DNA from 3 places in the Labrys sp. KB_33_2 genome. Region 3 is predicted to be linked to each of the others. Evidence: predicted binding sites of a transcription regulator. Region 3 holds the regulator's gene; each other region holds the start of a gene.
What was found. The regulator PhoB, encoded in region 3, activates phosphate uptake and scavenging genes when phosphate is short. The targets are predictions, from matches to a motif close to TGTCATNNANCTGTCAT.
Positions count from the first base shown of each region.

Region 1: a site for PhoB is predicted at 1,586-1,602, ahead of AB4037_RS23730 (inorganic phosphate transporter). Genes of this name have one in related genera too.
Region 2: a site for PhoB is predicted at 4,561-4,577, ahead of AB4037_RS28605 (glycerophosphodiester phosphodiesterase family protein). Genes of this name have one in related genera too.

Region 1 is NZ_JBFREW010000014.1:31,463-37,841, reverse strand. It holds gene AB4037_RS23730 (inorganic phosphate transporter) at 1-1,535, opposite strand, end outside; gene AB4037_RS23725 (tetratricopeptide repeat protein) at 1,644-1,991, opposite strand; gene AB4037_RS23720 (tetratricopeptide repeat protein) at 2,196-3,224, opposite strand; gene AB4037_RS23715 (DEAD/DEAH box helicase) at 3,863-5,170, shown strand; gene infA (translation initiation factor IF-1) at 5,408-5,689, shown strand; gene AB4037_RS23705 (class II aldolase/adducin family protein) at 6,035-6,379, shown strand, end outside.
Region 2 is NZ_JBFREW010000019.1:108,346-114,724, forward strand. It holds gene AB4037_RS28585 (SDR family oxidoreductase) at 1-476, opposite strand, end outside; gene AB4037_RS28590 (sugar ABC transporter permease) at 597-1,868, opposite strand; gene AB4037_RS28595 (ATP-binding cassette domain-containing protein) at 1,865-2,716, opposite strand; gene AB4037_RS28600 (ABC transporter substrate-binding protein) at 2,908-3,978, opposite strand; gene AB4037_RS28605 (glycerophosphodiester phosphodiesterase family protein) at 4,646-6,043, shown strand; gene AB4037_RS28610 (hypothetical protein) at 6,150-6,379, shown strand, end outside.
Region 3 is NZ_JBFREW010000001.1:27,061-33,439, forward strand. It holds gene AB4037_RS00115 (RrF2 family transcriptional regulator) at 90-536, shown strand; gene AB4037_RS00120 (aldo/keto reductase) at 619-1,569, shown strand; partial or broken gene AB4037_RS00125 (YciI family protein) at 1,655-1,984, shown strand; gene AB4037_RS00130 (RNA polymerase sigma factor) at 2,029-3,267, shown strand; gene AB4037_RS00135 (hypothetical protein) at 3,286-4,023, opposite strand; gene phoB (phosphate regulon transcriptional regulator PhoB) at 4,164-4,865, opposite strand; gene phoU (phosphate signaling complex protein PhoU) at 4,879-5,598, opposite strand; gene pstB (phosphate ABC transporter ATP-binding protein PstB) at 5,634-6,379, opposite strand, start outside.

The DNA.
Region 1 (6,379 bases), on a different contig from region 3:
AGTATCCAGGCCATCAGCAGGTTACGCACCGTCGACATCTGCAGCCCGGTGCCATTGGCCGCCATGGTGCCGGCGACACCCGACGACAGCACATGGGTGGTCGACACCGGCAGGCCGAGATAGTCGGCAGCACCGATCGTCGCCGCGGCAACGATCTCGGCCGAGGCACCCTGGCCATAGGTCAGGTGGGTCTTGCCGATCTTCTCGCCGACCGTCACCACGATGCGCTTCCAGCCCACCATGGTGCCGAGGCCAAGGGCCAGGGCTATGGCGACTTTCACCCAGGTCGGGATGAACTTGGTCGTGTTGTCGGTGGCGGTGTGATAGGTCTTGATCGTCTTCAGATCGGCGTCCGACACCGGCAGCAGCTTCTTGGAATCGATCAGCTTCAGGGCCTCGCCGATCAGATACATGTCGTTGCGGGTATTGGAGACCAGTCCTGCGGGCACTGCCGAGGCCGAGCCGTAAGGCGAGAGCTGGGAGGTGGTCTGCTCGATGAAGGTCTTCAGGGCTGGCGTCGTCTCGTCGTTCCAACTGCGCGTGCGCACCGCCTCGGAGACCTTGGCCTTGGCATCGGCGGGAGCGACCGTCGCGCCCGGCTTGATGTAGTTGCCCAGGACCGAACCCGCCGCGCTCGAAGCAGCCTTGTAGGTCTCGAGATAGTTGATGTCGGGCGTGCGGTTGAGGGCGAAGGCGGTGGGTACCACGCCGATCAGGATCAGCATGATCAGGCCCATGCCCTTCTGGCCGTCATTGGAGCCGTGGAAGAAGCTGACCAGTGTGCAGGTCAGGATCAAAAGGCCGCGGATCCACAGCGGGGGCGGCTGATTGCCTTTCGGCTCGACATAGAGAGCCTTGTTCCGCACCACGAGCTTCATCACCAGCAGCAGGGCGCCGGCCAGCACGAAGCCGAACACCGGCGAGACCAGCAAGGACAGGCCGATATTCTTGGCCTGGGACCAGTCGACGCCGCTGGTGGCGGAACCGGCAGGGGCCAGGAACTGGTTGGCGAGGCCGACACCGATGATCGAGCCGACCATGGTGTGGGAGCTCGAGGCCGGCAGGCCGAAATACCAGGTGCCCAGGTTCCAGACGATGGCGGCGATCAGCAGAGCGAACACCATGGCCAGGCCCGCGCTCGAACCGACCTGCATGATGAGTTCCACCGGCAGCAGCGAGATGATGCCGAAGGCGACCGCGCCACTCGCGGTGAGCACGCCGAGGAAGTTGAAGAAGCCCGACCAGATCACCGCAAATTCGGCCGGCAGCGAATGGGTGTAGATCACCGTCGCCACCGCATTGGCGGTATCGTGGAAGCCGTTGACGAATTCGAAGCCGAGGGCGATCAGCAGGGCGAGGCCGAGCAGAATCCACGGCACTGCCACGGCGCCCGTGAGATCGGCGGCCAGTGCGTAGCAGACATAGCCGAGGCCCCCGAGCAGGATCACGGCGATCGCGATGTTGGGCAAGCTGCCAAGAGAGTTCGGCCTATCGAGCGGATGGCCGCTCCTCTGGCCAGATGTAACGTCCGTCATCTCCAAACACCCCCGTGTTTCCATGGTCTGGCGACCCTTAGGCGGGGTTCGTGAAGGTTGGATGACAAAATGTTAATCTTGACCGGTGACGAGGAAGAAGGCGGCTGATCAGGGCTCTTTCGTCGAGGGAAGCAGCCGCTGCCGCCAGAGAAGCTGCACCGCCCGGTCGAAATCGGCAGTGGCCTTCTCGAAGGCTCCGAGCTGTCGATGGACGATGCTGCGCTTGAAGAGGGCATCGGCATGGCCGGGATCGAGCGCGATCACCCTGTCATAATCGGCGATCGCCGCGGGAAAGGCCTGTTTGTATTGATAGGCAAGAGCCCGTCCGTAAACGGCGTCGACAGCATCGGGCTTGAGTTCGATCGCCTTGCTGAATTCAGCAATTGCCCTGTCGAAGTCCTGCTCGTCGGGCCGTGCCGGAGTGGCGTCGGCCGGAGTGGTTTCGGATGCGGACATGCGGACGAAACGCCTTTGCACCTCTACGGAACCTGCCGAAACTGCAACGAAGCTCCCCTCAATCGCTGCAAGAGTCATGAGGTCCACTCGAAAGAACCTGCTCACATATGAGCAGCAACGTTGGGGAATGTCCATGGCGTTGCGTTAGAGCGTCTTGCGATGAGGCGGAATTACCGGGAAACTCTGCCTAGAGGGCAGGGGGCTTCAGTTGCGCAGACGCTCGAGGGCGAGCTTGCGCCCCGCCATGGCCTGCGGCAGGCCTGGATTGAGCTGCAAGGCACGATCGTAGTCGGCCAGCGCGCGCTCGAAATCGCCGCGCTTGCGATGGGCGCCTGCCCGATTGAGAAAGGCCAGTGCGTTGCTGCCATCAAGCCTGATCGCTTTGTCGAGATCGGCGATGGCGCGTGCGGTGTCGTCGGCATTGGCGTAGGCGGTGCCGCGATTGTAGAGGGCCTGTGCATTGTCCGGCGCCAGGCCGACCGCCAGGCTGTAATCGGCGATCGCCTTGTCGAGCGCACCCATGTGATGATGAGCGGCGCCGCGCCCGAGCAAGGCGGCGATATTGTTGGGCCTCAAGCGCAAGGCCTCGTCATAGTCGGCCACGGCGCCGTTGAAATCGTGGCGGTGGTCCTTGGCGATGGCCCGGTTGAAGAAGGCGGACCAGTCCCGGCGGTTGAGGCCGATGGCCTGGTCGAAATCGGCGATGGCCCCAATATCGTCACCCCTGAGGCCGCGGACGGCACCCCGCAGGCGCAGGGCCTCGGCATGGCGCGGGTTGAATTTCAGCGCCCTATCATAGTCGGCGATGGCGAGAGCGAATTCCCTGCGGCTGGCACGGGCATAGCCCCGCGACGTCAGGGCGAGCACGTGCTTGGGATTGAGCCGGATTACGCTGTCATAGGCCAGAATGGCTTGCTCGATATCACCCTGGCGGCCATAGAGCCCGGCCAGCGCGTAGAATCCGTCGGGGTTGCGCGGATCGAGAAGCGTGGCCCGGTGCAGATCCTCCAGCGCCCGGGCCGGCTGCTTCTTGGCGGCATAGGCACTGCCGCGCGCGATCAGGGCGATCGCCCTGGCCCCATCGTCGACGCCGCCCAGATCCACAATCGAGGTGCAGGCGATGATGACGCGGTCCGGCGCGCCCTGTCGGCAGGCCTTCCAGTCGAGCGGCTGGGCAGGACCGTGCGGATGGAGCGCCAGGAAGGCCGGAACCAGGGCTTTGAGAGGCAGCATCGTGGAAGTCGCGGTGGGGCGGTAAACGCAGCCCACCATCTATAGGCGCGATCGGTGGCGTGGGAAACGGCTGCCTTAGAGCGTTTTGTGATTTGGCGTAATCGCCAAGAATCGCCAAGAATCGCAAAGACGCTCCAGACAATCCATTGGATTGGTTTGGAACCAAAGAGCGAGAGCAAAGCAGCGTTTCCGTCTAAACGCACTTTGCTCCAGGGGCGGCGGACCCGTCAGTTGCCCCGGGAAGCCGTTATCCCCTTCTGCCCCTGGATACGGCGCATTCGTGGGAGAGGAAACCGGGATGCCCGTTATCCCTGGAGGGGCATTCCGTCCACTTCGAATGCCTGGATGAAAAGGCGCTTCTTTGCTTTTCCCTTGACTTTGCACTGCGAAAAGCGCAGCAACCGTGTGTAACGACCGCTCGGGGGTTCGCGCGGCGCGCTGGTTTTTGGCTTTTTGAGAAGCAGCGCCTCACCTCCCGGCCGTCCCCAATAACATTCCGCTGCTCCCATCCGCGCGTGGGTCGCGATATCGCCGTACCGCCTCATCATGCCTTTCCGGCTGACGACGGACTTGCGATCGCGGACCCGGACGGTGGCGCGCTGCTGTCCGCTCGATGAGCGTGGCATGAAGGATTTGATGTGACTTCCGAAGTAACTTTTGCAGCGCTCGGCCTGGCCGAGCCGCTTTTGCGTGCGCTTGACGCCGCCAACTATGTGACCCCCACCCCGATCCAGCACAAGGCCATTCCCGCCCTCCTCGAGGGGCGCGACATGATGGGCCTGGCGCAGACCGGCACTGGCAAGACGGCTGCCTTCGCGCTGCCGATCCTGCAGCGCCTGTCGAAGTCCCGCCACGGTGCCGGCGCCAAGGGCACCCGCGCCCTGATTCTGGCCCCGACCCGCGAGCTGGCCCTGCAGATCGACGAGAGCTTCCGCTCCTATGGCGTGCATATGGGCTTCCGTTGCGCCGTGGTGTTCGGCGGCGTCAGCCAGGTGCCGCAGGTCAAGGCGCTTTCCGATGGCGTCGACATTCTGGTCGCCACCCCCGGTCGCCTGCTCGATCTCGTGCAGCAGCGCAAGGTTCGCCTCGACAAGGTCGAAGTTCTCGTCCTCGACGAGGCCGACCGCATGCTCGATATGGGCTTCTCGCGTGACGTGCTCAAGATCGTCGACGAGACGCCGCTGGAGCGCCAGTCCCTGTTGTTCTCGGCCACCATGCCGAAGACGATCAAGAAGCTCGGCGAGGAGATCCTCCTCAACCCCGTGCATATCGAAGTGACGCCGGAAGTGGTGACGGTCGACAAGATCGACCAGCATGTCTACCACGTGCCGGCATCGGTGAAGCGCTCGCTGCTCCTGCACCTGCTCAACGATCCGGCAATGAGCCGCGTCATCGTCTTCACCCGCACCAAGCATGGCGCCAACCGCGTCTCGGGCCATCTCGACAAGGCCGGCATCCCCTCGGCGGCGATCCATGGCAACAAGTCGCAGAATGCTCGCCAGAAGGCCCTGGAGGATTTCCGTTCCGGCGCCTCGCGCATCCTGGTGGCGACCGATATCGCCGCCCGCGGCATCGATGTCGACGACATCAGCCATGTCATCAATTTCGAGATGCCGGTGGATGCCGAGAGCTATGTGCACCGCATCGGCCGCACCGCCCGCGCCGGTCGCAGCGGCATCGCCTATTCCTTCTGCGATCCCAATGAGCGCGACGAACTCAAGGCGATCGAACGCCTGACCAAGAAGCCGCTGACGGTGGCCGCTCCCGTACAGGGGCTGGAAGCCGATCAGAAGCATGGCGAACGCGGCCCTCGTCACCCGCACCAGGGCAAGCCCAACGGCAAGCCCCGGAACAATGGGCAAGCCGAAAAGCCTCAATCGGGCCAGCCCCGCTCGGGGGGCGCGCGCCGTCCGGGTGGCCGCAACAACCAGCGTCGCGCCGCCTGAGGGCGCGGCCTATCCTTTTCTGGGAGCAAAGGGCGTCCATGGCGTCTTGCGATTTGATGGAGACACTTCAAATCGCAAAGACGCGTTGAACCAAAGAGTTAGAGCAAACGGCGTTTCTGCCAAAACGCGCTTTGCTCTAGGTGTGGACGCTTCTTTGTTCTAACGCTTCGTTTGGATGCGTCTTTGCGATTCTTGGTGATTCCGCCAAATCACAAAACGCTTTGACAGGACCTGCACATGGCAAAAGAAGAACTGATGGAATTTGAAGGCTCGGTCTCCGAAGTGTTGCCGGATGCCCGTTTTCGCGTGAAGCTCGACAATGGCCACGAGATGATCGCCTACACGGCCGGCAAGATGAAGAAGAACCGCATCAAGACCATCGAGGGCGATCGCGTTACCGTCGAGATGTCGCCCTACGACCTCGACAAGGGCCGCATCATCTTCCGCCACAAGGACGAGCGTGCTTCATCCGGCCCCCGCCCGCCGCAGCGCGGTGGCGGCAATATGCGTCGCCGCTAAAGCGTTTTGCGATTTGGCGGTCACGCCAAGAATCGCAAAGACACATCGAACCAAAGAGCTGGAGTAAAGCAGCGTTTCCGTCTCAACGCGCCTACTCCAGGAGTCGGGCGGCCCTGCGGGGCCGGTCGAAAAGCTCGGTGAGTCTCGACTTTTGTCATCGCGGGGCATGCCCCCATCGGACGAGTTGTCCGGTGTAGATCCAGAAGCTTGGGACGCAGCTTCGCGTGCAAATCCCCTGAATTGCCTTCTGAGGCGCTCAATTTCGCTCATCCCGCGATTAGAGCTTGCCATGTCGGGACCTTCTTCCGCATTCGATGGAATAGCCTCGAATCCGGAAGATCCCTCATGAGCCCAGACGAACTCGGCCTGCGCCGCGCCATCATTGAAAAATGCCGTTGGATGAATGCCAACGGTCTCAATCAGGGCACCTCCGGCAATATTTCTGCTCGTCTCGGCGACTGCATGCTGATCACGCCTTCGGCCGTCCCCTATCACGAGATGGAACCGGAGATGATCGCCGCCATGCCCTTCGAGGGCGAATATGGCGCCTGGCAAGGCCCGCTCAAGCCTTCGGTGGAATGGCGTTTCCATTTCGACATCCTCAAGGGCCGCCCGGATGCCGGTGCCGTGGTGCATACGCATGCCACCTGGTCCACCATCCTCGCCATCGCCCACAAGCCCATCCCGGCC
Region 2 (6,379 bases), on a different contig from region 3:
GTGTAAACAGGCTCCCACACCACTGGGATCATGCCGGCGACCGACGAGGTGACGATGATGTCGCCGGTCTTGCGTTCCACCATATGCGGCAGCACTTCGCGTATCGTGCGGAAGGCGGCATTGATGTTGAGATTGAGCATGCGATCCCAGGCGTCGGGATCGCCCTCGACGACCTCGCCGCCGATATAGGAGCCGGCATTGGCGTGGAAGATGTCGAGCTGGCCTGTTTTGTCGAGAATCTCAGGCATCATCCGCGACACGCTGGTCGGATCGAGCAGGTTGGTCACCACCGGGATGGCGTTCGGGCCGAGTTCCTCGCAGATCGTCTTGAGGGCATCCTCGGCGCGGTCGACGAAGACGACGCGGGCGCCGGCCGCGAGCAGGGCCTTGGCGCATTCGAGGCCTATGCCCGAAGCTGCGCCGGTGATGGCCGCGACCTTCCCCGAGAAATTCTGGCTGTTGAAATTCTGTTCCATGAACGGCGTCTCCTCGATCAGTTCCGGGACGGCGCATGCCTCCCGCTGGGACTTTGAGTATCTCGGGAAAATGAGCCGGCGAGCTCTTGATCGGTAACAGTTCGCCGGCTCGGGACAGGGTCAGGCGCGGCCGTGGGAGACGCGGGACCTGCGGGCCAGGGAGTCGACGATCACGGCGATGGCGAGCACGGCGCCGGTGATCATGTAGCGCAGCGAGGAGGACAGATCGAGCAGCGTCAGGCCGCTCGAAATCGCCTGGATGACGATTATGCCGAGCAGGGCCGAATAGGCACTGCCACGGCCGCCGAACAGGCTGGTGCCGCCGATGACCGCCGAGGCGATGGCATTGAGGTTCACCTCGCCAGTGCCGGCCTGCTGGCTGGCGGAAGCCAGGCGCGCCGCGGCCAGGATGCCGCCGATGGCCGCCAGGCCTGCGCAGGTCACGAAGGCGGAGGCATAGATGAAGCGGACATTGATACCGGCGCGCCGCGCCGCCTCGCGATTGCCGCCGACGGCGGTCATCGAGCGGCCCCATTTGGTGCGGGTCAGCGCGTAGTTCATCACCACGACCAGGACGACGAACAAGGTGAACATCCACGGCACGCCGCGGTCCTGGTTGAGATAGAACACCACGAGTTCCAGCGCCACGATGATCGCGGCAGCGCGCAGCAGGATGAAGGCGAAGGGACGGGCGGATAGCCCGGCTTCGCGGCGGCGGGCTGCGGTGCGAAAATCGGCATAGAAGATCACCACGCCGGCGATGGCGGCGAGGGCGTAGGAGATGATGTGAGGCATCACCAAGGTCTGGCCGAAATCCACCACGCCGGAGCCATAAGGCAGGTTGATGGAGCCGGTCGAGCCGAGCAGATAGAGCTGCAGGCCGAGCACGGCGAGCAGGCCCGCCAGGGTAGCGACGAAGCTCGGCATACCGAAACGGTTGAACAGGAATGCGTAGACGGCGCCGATCGCCATGCCTGCCAGGACCGCGGCGGGAATGGCGAGCGCCACCGGCCAGTTCATGTTAACCCACAGCACGCCGAGCAAAGCCGAGGACAGGCCGCTCACCGAGCCGACCGAAAGGTCGATCTCGCCCAGCATCAGGATGCAGACGATGCCGAGGGCGATCACGCCGACTGTCGAGCAGTCGAACAGCAGGTTGACCAGATTGTTGGCCGAGAGAAACACCGGACTCAGGCTCTGGAACACGATGCAGATCAGGATCAGGCCGACGATCACCGGTAGGAAGCCGAGATCGCCCGAGCGTATGCGTTCCAGGAAGGCGCTGATGGCGCCGCCGATGCTGTCGTCATGCTTCACGCGGACATCGGCGCGGTCGAGCGGCGTTTTGGCGGTAGCCGGTTCAGACCGACTTTGGTCGATGTTGCTGCTCATGGCCGGCTCTCCTGGCTCTGGCTCTGCCTACCCTCGGTGGCGCCTTGTCCCTGAAGCCGCGTGGCGCGCCGGGACACTGAATTCTCCGCGGTGCCGGTAATGGCGCTGATGAGGTCTTGATGAGAATCCTCAGGCGTGAAGACCCCGTTGTTGCGCCCGAGCCGGAGCACCACGATGCGGTCGGCGACGGCGCGGACGTCGTCCATATTGTGGCTGATCATCACCACGCCGAGGCCGCGATCGCGGACGCGCTCGATGAGATCGAGCACTTCGGCGGTCTGTGCGACGCCGAGGGCTGCCGTCGGCTCGTCGAGCAGGATGATCCTGGGTTCGAGCAGGAGCGAGCGGGCGATGGCGACGGTCTGGCGCTGGCCGCCGGACAGCGAGGCGATGGGTTCGCGCACGCTCGGAATGCGCGCCGACAATTCGTTCAGCAGCTTCCAGGCCTTGATCTCCATCGAGACCTCGTCGAGCCGGTAAGGTTCGAGTTCGCGACCGAGGAAGATATTGGCGACCGAGTCGAGGTTCTCGCACAGGGCCAGATCCTGGAAGACGGTGGCGATGCCGAGATTGAGGGCGTCGCTCGGCGTCGAGAGTGTCACCGGCTTGCCGTGGAAGGTGATGGTGCCGGAACTGGGTTGGTGGACGCCGGCCAGCACCTTGACCAGGGTCGACTTGCCGGCGCCGTTGTCGCCGACCAGTGCCACCACCTCGCCGGCATGGACGTCGAGTTCGATATCGGTCAGGGCCGATACGGCGCCGAAATGCTTGGAGACATTGCGCAGGCTCAAAATGAGCTCGCCCATGGGCGCGTTGGCCGATGTGGAACTGGGAGAAAGGTCAGTCATGCCGGAATCCTTTCATGTGTGGGATCGGGAAGGCCTGGCTGCTGGAGGGGTTCGAACAGATGCATTTGGCCGTGGCGCCATCCTCCTGCGAGGCAGCATCCTGCGATATCCGTCAATGTATAAAGCCGGAGACTGTGTGGGCAGCCGCGATCTCCCGGCCGCTCGGGGCGGCCGGGAGGGCGATGGCATGCTTACTGTGTGATGCCGAGCTTCTTGCAGCCTTCGGCATAGCGTCCGCCGCAGAGCTGATCTGCCGTGGCGATCTTCTTGTCGATGATCTCCGCCTTCAGGTTCTCGGAGGTCACGATGACCGGCACGAACAGCTTGGAGGGCGTGTCGAACAGGGTGGCCTCAGCCTTGGGGGTCTTGCCGCCAAGGAGTTCGAAGGCGACATCGGCGGCGGCGGCGGCGACGATCTCGCTCGGTTTGGAGATGGTATTGTACTGGTCGCCGGCAATGATCAACTGCAGGGCAGCGAGGGTGGCATCATTGCCGGTGACGGGCGGCACGGGGTCGAAGCCGGCCGCCTTGAAGGCTGCGATCGCGCCGCCACCGGTGCCGTCATTGGCAGCGACCACGCCGACGATCTTCTTGCTGAAGCGCGAGATCTGGCCACTGGCCCATTGCTGGGCGTTTGAAGGCAGCCAGTTGGGCGTGTCGAATTCGGCCAGGGTCTTGTAGCCGCCGCTCTTCAGGCCCTCATGGATGCCGTCGCGGATCAGCCGAGCGGCGGCGTCGGTCGGCGAGCCGTTGATCTGCAGCACGCCGGTGTCCTCGGTCGGCGCCTTCGTCGCCTTCAGATGCTCGACCAGGGATTCGGCAATGGCCTTGCCGATCGCCTTATTGTCGAAGGACACGTAGAAATCGGCCTTGGCGTCGGGGATGGGGCGGTCATAGGCGATGACCTTGATGCCCTGGCTCTGGGCCTGCTTGACCATGGAGGCCGCGGCGGCCGAGTCGACCGGATCGAGCACGATGACCTTGGCACCCTGCGTGATCACCGAGTTGAACTGCTGCTGCTGCTTGGAGATGCTGGCGTCGGCGTTCTGGTAGAGTACCTTGCAGCTCTCGCACAGCTTCTTCATCTGGGCGACGAAGCCGGGATGATCATGTTCTTCATAGCGGGTCGAGCCCTGATCGGGCATGAGGAACGCCACGGTGGCGTCCTTGACGGCGGCGTCCTGCGCCAGGGCAGAGGCGCTGCCAAGCAGGGACAGGGCGAGGACGGCGATGCCGGTCGATTTCAAGGATGTGAGTTTCATTCGGGCTTTCTCCCTAGGACTTTATGATTGTTCGAATGATCGATGGTGACGTTGCGCGGCCGAGATTGGTCTGGTGTCCGCCGCGTTCCGGGATGGAGCTTGGCGGTACAACGCATTGGCTGGCCGCAGGGTACCAAGGCGCTGCTATTTTTTGATCGGCGCGTCAGACCCGGCTTGCCGCGGGACCATGGTCAACTGGAAGAAGCAGGGTGATTGGGAGCGCTGGCGCGTGATCCGCGGCGCGTAATGTCGTTTCGAGCCGGCATGACGTGGATTGGCGATAATGCTCGCAGCGCCTCTCCCGGGCCGGTTTCGGATCCCTGGGCATGACCGTCTCCCCCAAATGCGGCCGGCTTGACCCTGCCGCTCTTGCCGTCGAGCCAATGGCTCTCCAGTCCCATTAAGCTAACCCGTTGGGGAAACTACGTGCCACCACGTTTCACGGGTTGTGGTGATACTTTTTTGATCGCTGAGGCGCAGATCCGGCTGTCTTCCCAGCCGGGGCCCGTTGCGGGTCAAAAATGATGCGTCCGTGTTTCGGCCGGACATGGCACGGCGTGGTTCTCGTCGACTTGCTTCACCGGTCATCCGGTTGTCAGAAAATTACGACAAGAACATAGGGGCGGGCATTCAGGGGCGATGGCGAGCAAAGGGTGGAGATCCGGTCATGAAATTTGGTTGCGCGAGATGGAATGCTCTTGTCGGTGTGGCTTTGCTCGGCGCTGCCGCCGTGGGCATGGCCCCGTCTTCGGCAGTCCTTGCTCAAACCGCTAGCGCACCGACAGGCGCCAAGTCTTTTCTGACCCTCGACGGCAAGCCGCCGCTGGTCATCGGACATCGTGGCCTGCCGGGCCTCGCGCCGGAAGAGACGGAGGCTTCCTATGATCTGGCCGCGGCCCTCGGGACGGATGCGCTGGAAGAGGATCTGCATTTGACCAAGGATTGCGTGCTGGTGGCGCGCCACAATCCCTGGCTGAGCGACAATACCAACGTTGTGGAGGTGGCCAAGACCAATGCTGAGGTCGCCGCCCGCAGACGCACGGTGCCCGGGGTCACGGTCAAGGTGAAATGGCCCCAGTCGCCGACCAGCGGACCTGCCGAATACCTCACCGACCTGACCGATCCGGCCAATCCCCAATCGGTGCTGAAGTCCCTGGTTGTCGACGGCGAAGACCATACCAATGATTGGTCGATCACCGATTTCACCATGGCCGAGCTGAAGAATTGGGTCGCCGGCACCACCTATGACGCGGCAAATGAGCGGCCGAAGGTGTTCAACGGCAAGTTCCCGATCCTCAGCTTCCAGGAGGTCATCGACATCGCCAAGGCCAAGAGCAAGGAAACCGGACGCCCGATCGCCGTCTATCCGGAAACCAAGAACCCATCCTGGAACAATGCGCAGGCCATCGCCAATGGCTGCGGCGCGCCGGGCAGCCGTCCGCTCGAAGATGCCCTGATCAAGATCATCAAGGACAATGGCCTCAACACCAAGGAAGCCCCCATCCTGGTGCAGAGCTTTGAGCCGAGCAGCTTGAAATATATGCGCAAGCACGGTCTGGAGACCCGGCAGGTCCAGCTCATCGATGGGGATGGCATCGACTTCAAGACCGGCAAGGTCCTCTATGACGACATCACCAATTCCCGCCCCTTCGATTGGACCGTCTCGGGCGACCCGCGCTGGTTCGACGCCATGCTGAGCCCGACGGGCCTGGCGGAGATCAAGAGCTATGCCGACGGCATCGGTCCCTGGAAGCCTCAGATCGTCTCGCTCAAGATCTCGCCCTGGAAGGAAATCAATGCCGATGGCACGCCCTTCAAGGGATCGACGCCTGATGCTTCGACCCAGGATCCGACCAGCCTCGTCGCCGACGCGCACAAGGCGGGCCTGTTCGTGCATGTTTTCACTTTCCGGAACGAGAAGAAATATCTGGCCGCCGACTATCGCGGCGATCCGAGCCTGGAATATCTGAAGTTCTTCCGCCTGGGCGTGGATGGCGTCTTCACCGATTTCACCCATACGGGCGTCGGTGCCCGCGCCGCGTATCTGCGCGAACTCGGTTGGTAGGAAACCGCCATCACAAATCCGTATGAAAGCGGCAATGTCGGCGTAATCCCGATCTAGCAAGATCCCCGAGCGCGGGCGGAACGGCATCGCGCTCTGGACCTTCGACATGCGGATCTATTTCCTCTGCCTTTGGCTGCTCGCTCCCTTGGCTGCCCTGCCGGTGCTGGTTTCCACGCCCAAGCCGGTGACGGTTGTTGCCAATCCGTGGCAGGACCTCCTGATGCTCGAGGTCATGGCGACCGAAACGATCGCGCTGGCTTCGAAGGAAGATCTGGAGGCCGCCGAGAAGCGGATCGGCGATTTCGAGGCGGTCTGGCAAAATGCCGAGATCCATGT
Region 3 (6,379 bases):
TTCGTTGGGGTAGACCTTCCGATTCGATCGATAATCCCTATATTCGTGATAGACAGGATAGACTTCTGTCACGCGGAGCAATCAGGGCGATGCTGACGAACAAGGGCAAATATGGTCTCAAGGCGCTGGCGCATCTGGCCGGCCTGCCGGCCGGCGAGACGGCGCAAAGCCAGGAAATCGCCGAGGCAAACCGCATTCCCAAGAAGTTTCTCGATGCGATCCTGGGTGAGTTGCGCGTGGCCGGCATCGTGCGCTCCAAGAAAGGCAAGGGCGGTGGCTATATGCTGGCCCGCGAGGCCAGCCAGATCAGCGTCGGCAATGCCATCCGGGTCCTCGACGGTCCGCTCGCGCCGATCGCCTGCGCCAGCCACACCGCTTATCAGCCTTGCCTCGACTGCCCGGATGTTCCAGGTTGCACCGTACGCCTTTTGATGCGGCGTGTGCGGGACCTTTCTTCCGACCTGCTCGACAACATGTCGGTGGAAGAGATGCGTCGGGCAGGTGGCGGGGAACAGGAACTGACCTATTCGATTTGAGTTCCCTGCGGCCCTGGAGGCCGAGCCGGCACGCTTTCGTGCCGGTCAGGTCCATATTTTGTCATGATCATGGAGAGCATTTATGGAAAAACGTGCGATTGGGCGGTCTGATCTTTCGGTTGCTCCGTTGGGCCTGGGCGGCAATGTCTTCGGCTGGAGCGCGGATGAGAAAGCCTCCTTCGCTGTCCTCGATGCTTTCGTTGGGGGCGGCTTCAACCTGATCGACACGGCGGATGTCTATTCGGCCTGGGTTCCCGGCAATCAGGGCGGTGAGTCTGAAGCCATCATCGGCAAATGGATGAAGGCCCGCGGCAATCGCGCCGACATCGTGCTCACCACCAAGGTCGGCTCGGAAATGGGGCCCGGCAAGAAGGGCCTGTCGCGCGACTATATCCTCAAGGCGGCCGAGGATTCCCTGCGGCGCCTGCAAACCGATTACATCGACCTCTACCTCTCCCATTGGGAGGATCCGGAGGTGGATCTGGAAGAAACGCTCTCCGCCTATGACGAGTTGATCAAGGCCGGCAAGGTGCGCGTGATCGGCAATTCCAATCATAGCGCCAACACGATGTTCAAGGCGCTGGCTATCAGCACCAAGGAGATGTGGCCGCGTTTCGAGAATCTGCAGACGCACTACAATCTCTATGACCGCGCCGGCTATGAGAACGAGCTCGAGGCGTTCTGTCTCAAGAACGAGATCGGCGTGACCAGCTATTTCTCGCTGGCGAGGGGGTTCCTCTCCGGCAAATATCGCAGCGAGGCCGATTTCGCCAAGAGCAACGCGCGTGGCGGCGAGATGGCCAATTATCTCAACGAGCGGGGCCTGCGCATCCTGGCCGCTCTCGATGCGGTAGCCGAGGCCAAGAGCGCCACACCGGCCCAGGTCGCCATCGCCTGGCTTATCGCAAGGCCCGGCATCGTCGCTCCGATCGCCAGCGCCACCAGCGTCGAGCAACTTGGGGACCTGATCAAGGCGACCGAACTCAATCTGGGTTCGGGCGAGATCGAGCAACTCACCAAGGCGAGCGCATAATTTTCGTCCTGCTGTCGAAAGCGAACGGGATGGCGCGTCATTGTCATGCCGGCGCATCATGCGCCGGCGGAGACAGGAGAGACCCATGCAGTTCGCGATTCTGATCTACAGCAACGAGGAAGCCATGCTGAAGGTGGACCCCGCCAATAAGCAGGCTGTGCTGGCCGCCTATCAGGCCTATACGGAGGCCCTCAGATCGGCCGGTGCTCTCGGCCCGTGGAGCCGTCTGCGCCCCACGTCTGCGGCGACGACCGTGCGCCTCGCCGACGGCAAGACCCAGGTGCTCAACGGCCCCTTCGCCGACACCAGGGAACAACTCGGCGGTTTCTACATCATCGATGTGCCGGACCTGGATGCCGCGATCGGCTGGGCTGCGCGTTGCCCGAGTGCAGCCATCGGTACCATCGAGGTCCGGCCGGTGTGGGACCCAAGGATTATTGAACCAAGCGAGCCGATCCGGTGCCTTCCGCCCCCGCCGTCGAACTTGCCGAAATCGTCGCGCGACGCAGCTATGGCAGGCTCGTCGCCCTTCTCGCGGCACGTTCGGGCGACATTGCGGGGGCGGAGGACGCCCTGGCCGACGCCTTTGCGGCGGCTTTGGAACATTGGCCGGCGGGCAGTGTGCCCGCCAATCCCGAAGCCTGGCTCCTGACCGCGGCCCGGCGCCGGCAGATCGACGCGGCCCGCCGCGCCAAGCTGCGCGGCGAAAAGGCGGACGAGGTCATCCGCCATGTCGAGGCCCTCGCCTCCGAGCAGGCCGAACAGCCTGTCATTCCCGATGAGCGCCTGCGCCTGATGTTCGCTTGTGCTCATCCCTCGCTCGATGCCGCCGTGCGCGCGCCCTTGATCCTGCAGACGATATTGGGGTTCGACGCCGGCGCGATCGCCAGCGCCTTCCTGGTTTCACCTGCGGCGATGAGCCAGAGATTGGTGCGGGCCAAGCTCAAGATCAAGCAGGCCGCCATCCCCTTCCGGATCCCGGAACCCGACGAGTTGCCCGGTCGTCTCGAAGCGGTACTGGAGGCCGTCTATGCCGTCTATGCCGAGGGCTGGGCCGATCCCGAAGGGGCGCAGGCCCGCGAGCGCAATCTGTCGGTGGAAGGCATCTGGCTCGGCCGGTTGCTGGTCTCGCTCCTGCCCGGCGAGCCGGAAGTGCTCGGCCTGCTGGCCCTGATGCTGCATGCCGAGGCGAGGCGGGCTGCACGCCGTAGCCCGGTCGGCGACTATATCCCGTTGGAACAGCAGGATACCACGCTTTGGGATGCCGCCCTGATCGAGGAGGCTGAGGCTTTGCTCGCCAGGGCCGGGCAGGCGCGACAGATCGGTCGCTATCAGCTCGAAGCCGCGCTGCAATCGGCCCATGCCAATAGGCGCATCTGCGCGACGACGGACTGGGCCGCGATCGTCACGCTGTATGAGGCCTTGGTACTACTGACCGCGTCCCCCGTCGCTGCCATCAACAGAGCCGTGGCGCTCGCCCGTCTTGCGGGACCGCAAGCCGGATTGGCCGGGCTCGACGAGGTCGCCAGCGACAGGCGGATCGCCGATTACCAGCCTTATTGGGCTGCACGCGCGGACTTGCTGGCCCGCGCCGCAAGGCAGGAGGAGGCCCGCAACGCCTATTCGCGGGCGATCGGGCTGGAGAGTGATCCCGTCATCCGCCGTTATCTGCAAGGGCGCCTGGCGGCTCTGGGCTGATATCGGCGCCTGCAGAAGCTATTGGGGATAGCGGCCATTGAAGGGCGGGGCCTCGATCCACCATTGCGGTGTATAGGCGCGCTTGATCGGGCAACGGATCAATGTGTCTTCATCGAGCCACAGCTGCCGCTCGGGGGCGGGGGTCATCACGATGGTTTCCGCCGTGCCGGAGCGGCCGCTTCGCAGGGCCTGGTCCTGCGCCGGCGAGCTGCCGCATCGAAGCTGCAGCGTCGCCTGGAACTTGGCGCTGGAAGGCTCCTCGCCATCGGCCTCGATGACCGCGCAATATTTGCCGTAGAGCTGGATGGCAGGACCGGCTGCCCGTAGAAGCTGCACGGAAACCCGGTTGCCTGGCGTCGCCCCCTGCTTGTCGCAGCCATCGTCCTGCAAGGCATAGATGCCGTCGGCATAGTTGCCCGCCCTCTGGGCATAGGACGTGCGCGTGGCGGGCGCGCGTCCGGCCTGCCTGACGGACAAGACGGTCCTGATCTGCCTGCTGCCATCGGGTGCGACCTCCACCATGGCCTCGACCTCGCATCGCGAGCCTTCCTTGCAGATACCGGCGACTTGCTCCTGCATGTCGCTGTCGGCTGCGATGAAGCAATCCTTGCCGATATAGGAGCCCGCCAAGCCGGAGCCGGTACCGAACTCGCCCGAACACAAGGTTTTCTTGAGCTTGGCCGCTGCGGCATCGCTGGGAAGCAGCGCCAACGAACTGGCAGTCAAAAGCGACGCGACGAGCAAGGAACGGATCATGGCAACCCCGGCATTTTCTTTGGCAAGTCGTCTTATCGCAAGCCTCTGAAATCGCCTAGATCGGGCGAGTACCGGGTACGTGATGCGACAAGGCCGGCGGCGAGCCGCCGGCCTTGTTGTCGGGCGATGAAATATCCGTCCTAGGCCTGCTTGGCGAAGGTCTCGTCGAAGGAATAGCCGGCGCCGCGAACCGTGCGGATCGGGTCGATCTCGCGCGTGCGGTTCATCGCCTTGCGCAGTCGCCCGACATGCACGTCGACCGTGCGCTCGTCGATATAGACGTCGCGGCCCCAGACGCTGTCGAGCAATTGCTCGCGTGCGAATACGCGTCCCGGCGCCTGCATCAGGAATTCGAGCAGGCGGAATTCGGTCGGGCCGAGGCGGATCTCGCGATTGCCGCGATGAACGCGCTTGGTCTCGCGGTCGAGGGAAATGTCACCGGCCTTGAGCAGGGAGGCGACGTGATCGGGCTTGGCCCGACGCAGCAGAGCGCGGACGCGGGCCGAGAGTTCCGGCACGGAGAAGGGCTTGACGACATAATCGTCGGCGCCGGTGGCCAGACCCCGCACACGCTCGGTTTCCTCGCCACGCGCCGTGAGCATGATCACGGGCAGGCGCTCGGTTTCCGGCCGCATGCGGATGCGCCGGCACAATTCGATACCCGACAACCCCGGCAGCATCCAGTCCAGCAATACCAGATCCGGCACGCTTTCGCGCAGGCGGATCTCGGCATCGTCACCGCGCGCCACACTGTCAACCTCATAGCCTTCGGCTTCGAGATTGTAGCGCAGCAGCAGGGTCAATGCTTCTTCGTCCTCGACGATCAGAACCTTGGGAGGCATGGCCTATCCCTTGTTACTTAGCCGGCACAGGAAGGTCGACGAGATCGGTGCTGTTGTCCGCCTTGGGCCGCTCGCCGGCCGGCGATTCACCGGTCACCAGGTAATGCACCGTCTCGGCGATGTTGGTGGCATGGTCGCCGATGCGCTCGATGTTCTTGGCGCAGAACAGCAGATGGGTGCAGAAGCCGATATTGCGCGGATCTTCCATCATGTAGGTCAGCAATTCGCGGAACAGCGAGGTGTACATCGCATCGATCTCGCCGTCCGAACTCCAGACCGAGAGCGCTTCTTCAACATTGCGCTGGGCGAAGGCGTCGAGGACCTGCTTGAGCTGCTCGAGCACCAGGTCAGCCATATGGTCGAAACCGCCGAAGAGCTGGGCCGGCTGCGCATGGCTGTGGATGGCGACCACGCGCTTGGCGACGTTCTTGCCGAGGTCGCCGATGCGTTCGAGATCGTTGGCCACCCGCAGGGCCGAGACGATTTCGCGCAGGTCGAGTGCCAGTGGCTGGCGCTTGGCGATGACCAGGATAGCCCGGTCCTCGACCTGGCGCTGGAGCTTGTCGATCGCCAGATCGAGCTCGATCACGGCCTTGGCGCGCTGGGTGTCGCGCTTGAGCAGGGCTTCGACGCTGTCGGCTACGCTCTTCTCTGCATAGCCACCCATTTCGGCGATCATGTTGCGCAATTCGCGCAATTCCTGATCGAAGGATGTAACGATGTGGTCGGACATGCCGCCTCCAAATGAATTCGACGCTGGCCGAGGGATCAGCCGAAGCGGCCGGTGATGTAATCCTGCGTACGGCTGTCGTTCGGGGTGGTGAACATCTTGTTGGTCTGGCCGACCTCGATGAGGTCACCCAGATAGAAGAAGGCCGTCACATCCGCGCAACGCGCCGCCTGCTGCATATTGTGCGTGACGATGACGATGGTGAAGTCCCGCTTCAATTCGTCGATCAGTTCCTCGATCTTGGCGGTCGAGATCGGATCGAGCGCGGAGGTCGGCTCGTCCAGCAGCACGACTTCGGGCTTCACCGCGATGGTGCGGGCGATGCACAGGCGCTGCTGCTGGCCACCGGACATGCCGAGCGCAGAGGCGTGCAGGCGGTCCTTGACCTCGTTCCACAGGGCGGCCTTGGTCAGGCACCATTCGACGCGCTGATCCATTTCCGCCTTGGAGATCGACTCATGCAGGCGCACGCCGAAGGCGATGTTGTCATAGATCGACATCGGGAAGGGCGTGGGCTTCTGGAACACCATGCCGATGCGGGCGCGCAGCACTGCAGGATCGATCTCCTTGCCGATGACGTTCTGACCATCGAGCAGCACGCGGCCCTTGGCAGTCTGGCCCGGATAGAGGTCGTACATGCGGTTGAGCACGCGCAGCAGGGTGGACTTGCCGCAGCCGGAAGGGCCGATCATGGCCGTGACCTGCCGGTCGATCATGTCGAGATTGATGCCCTTGAGCGCATGCTTCTCGCCATAGAAGAAGTCGAGATTCTCGACCTTGAGCT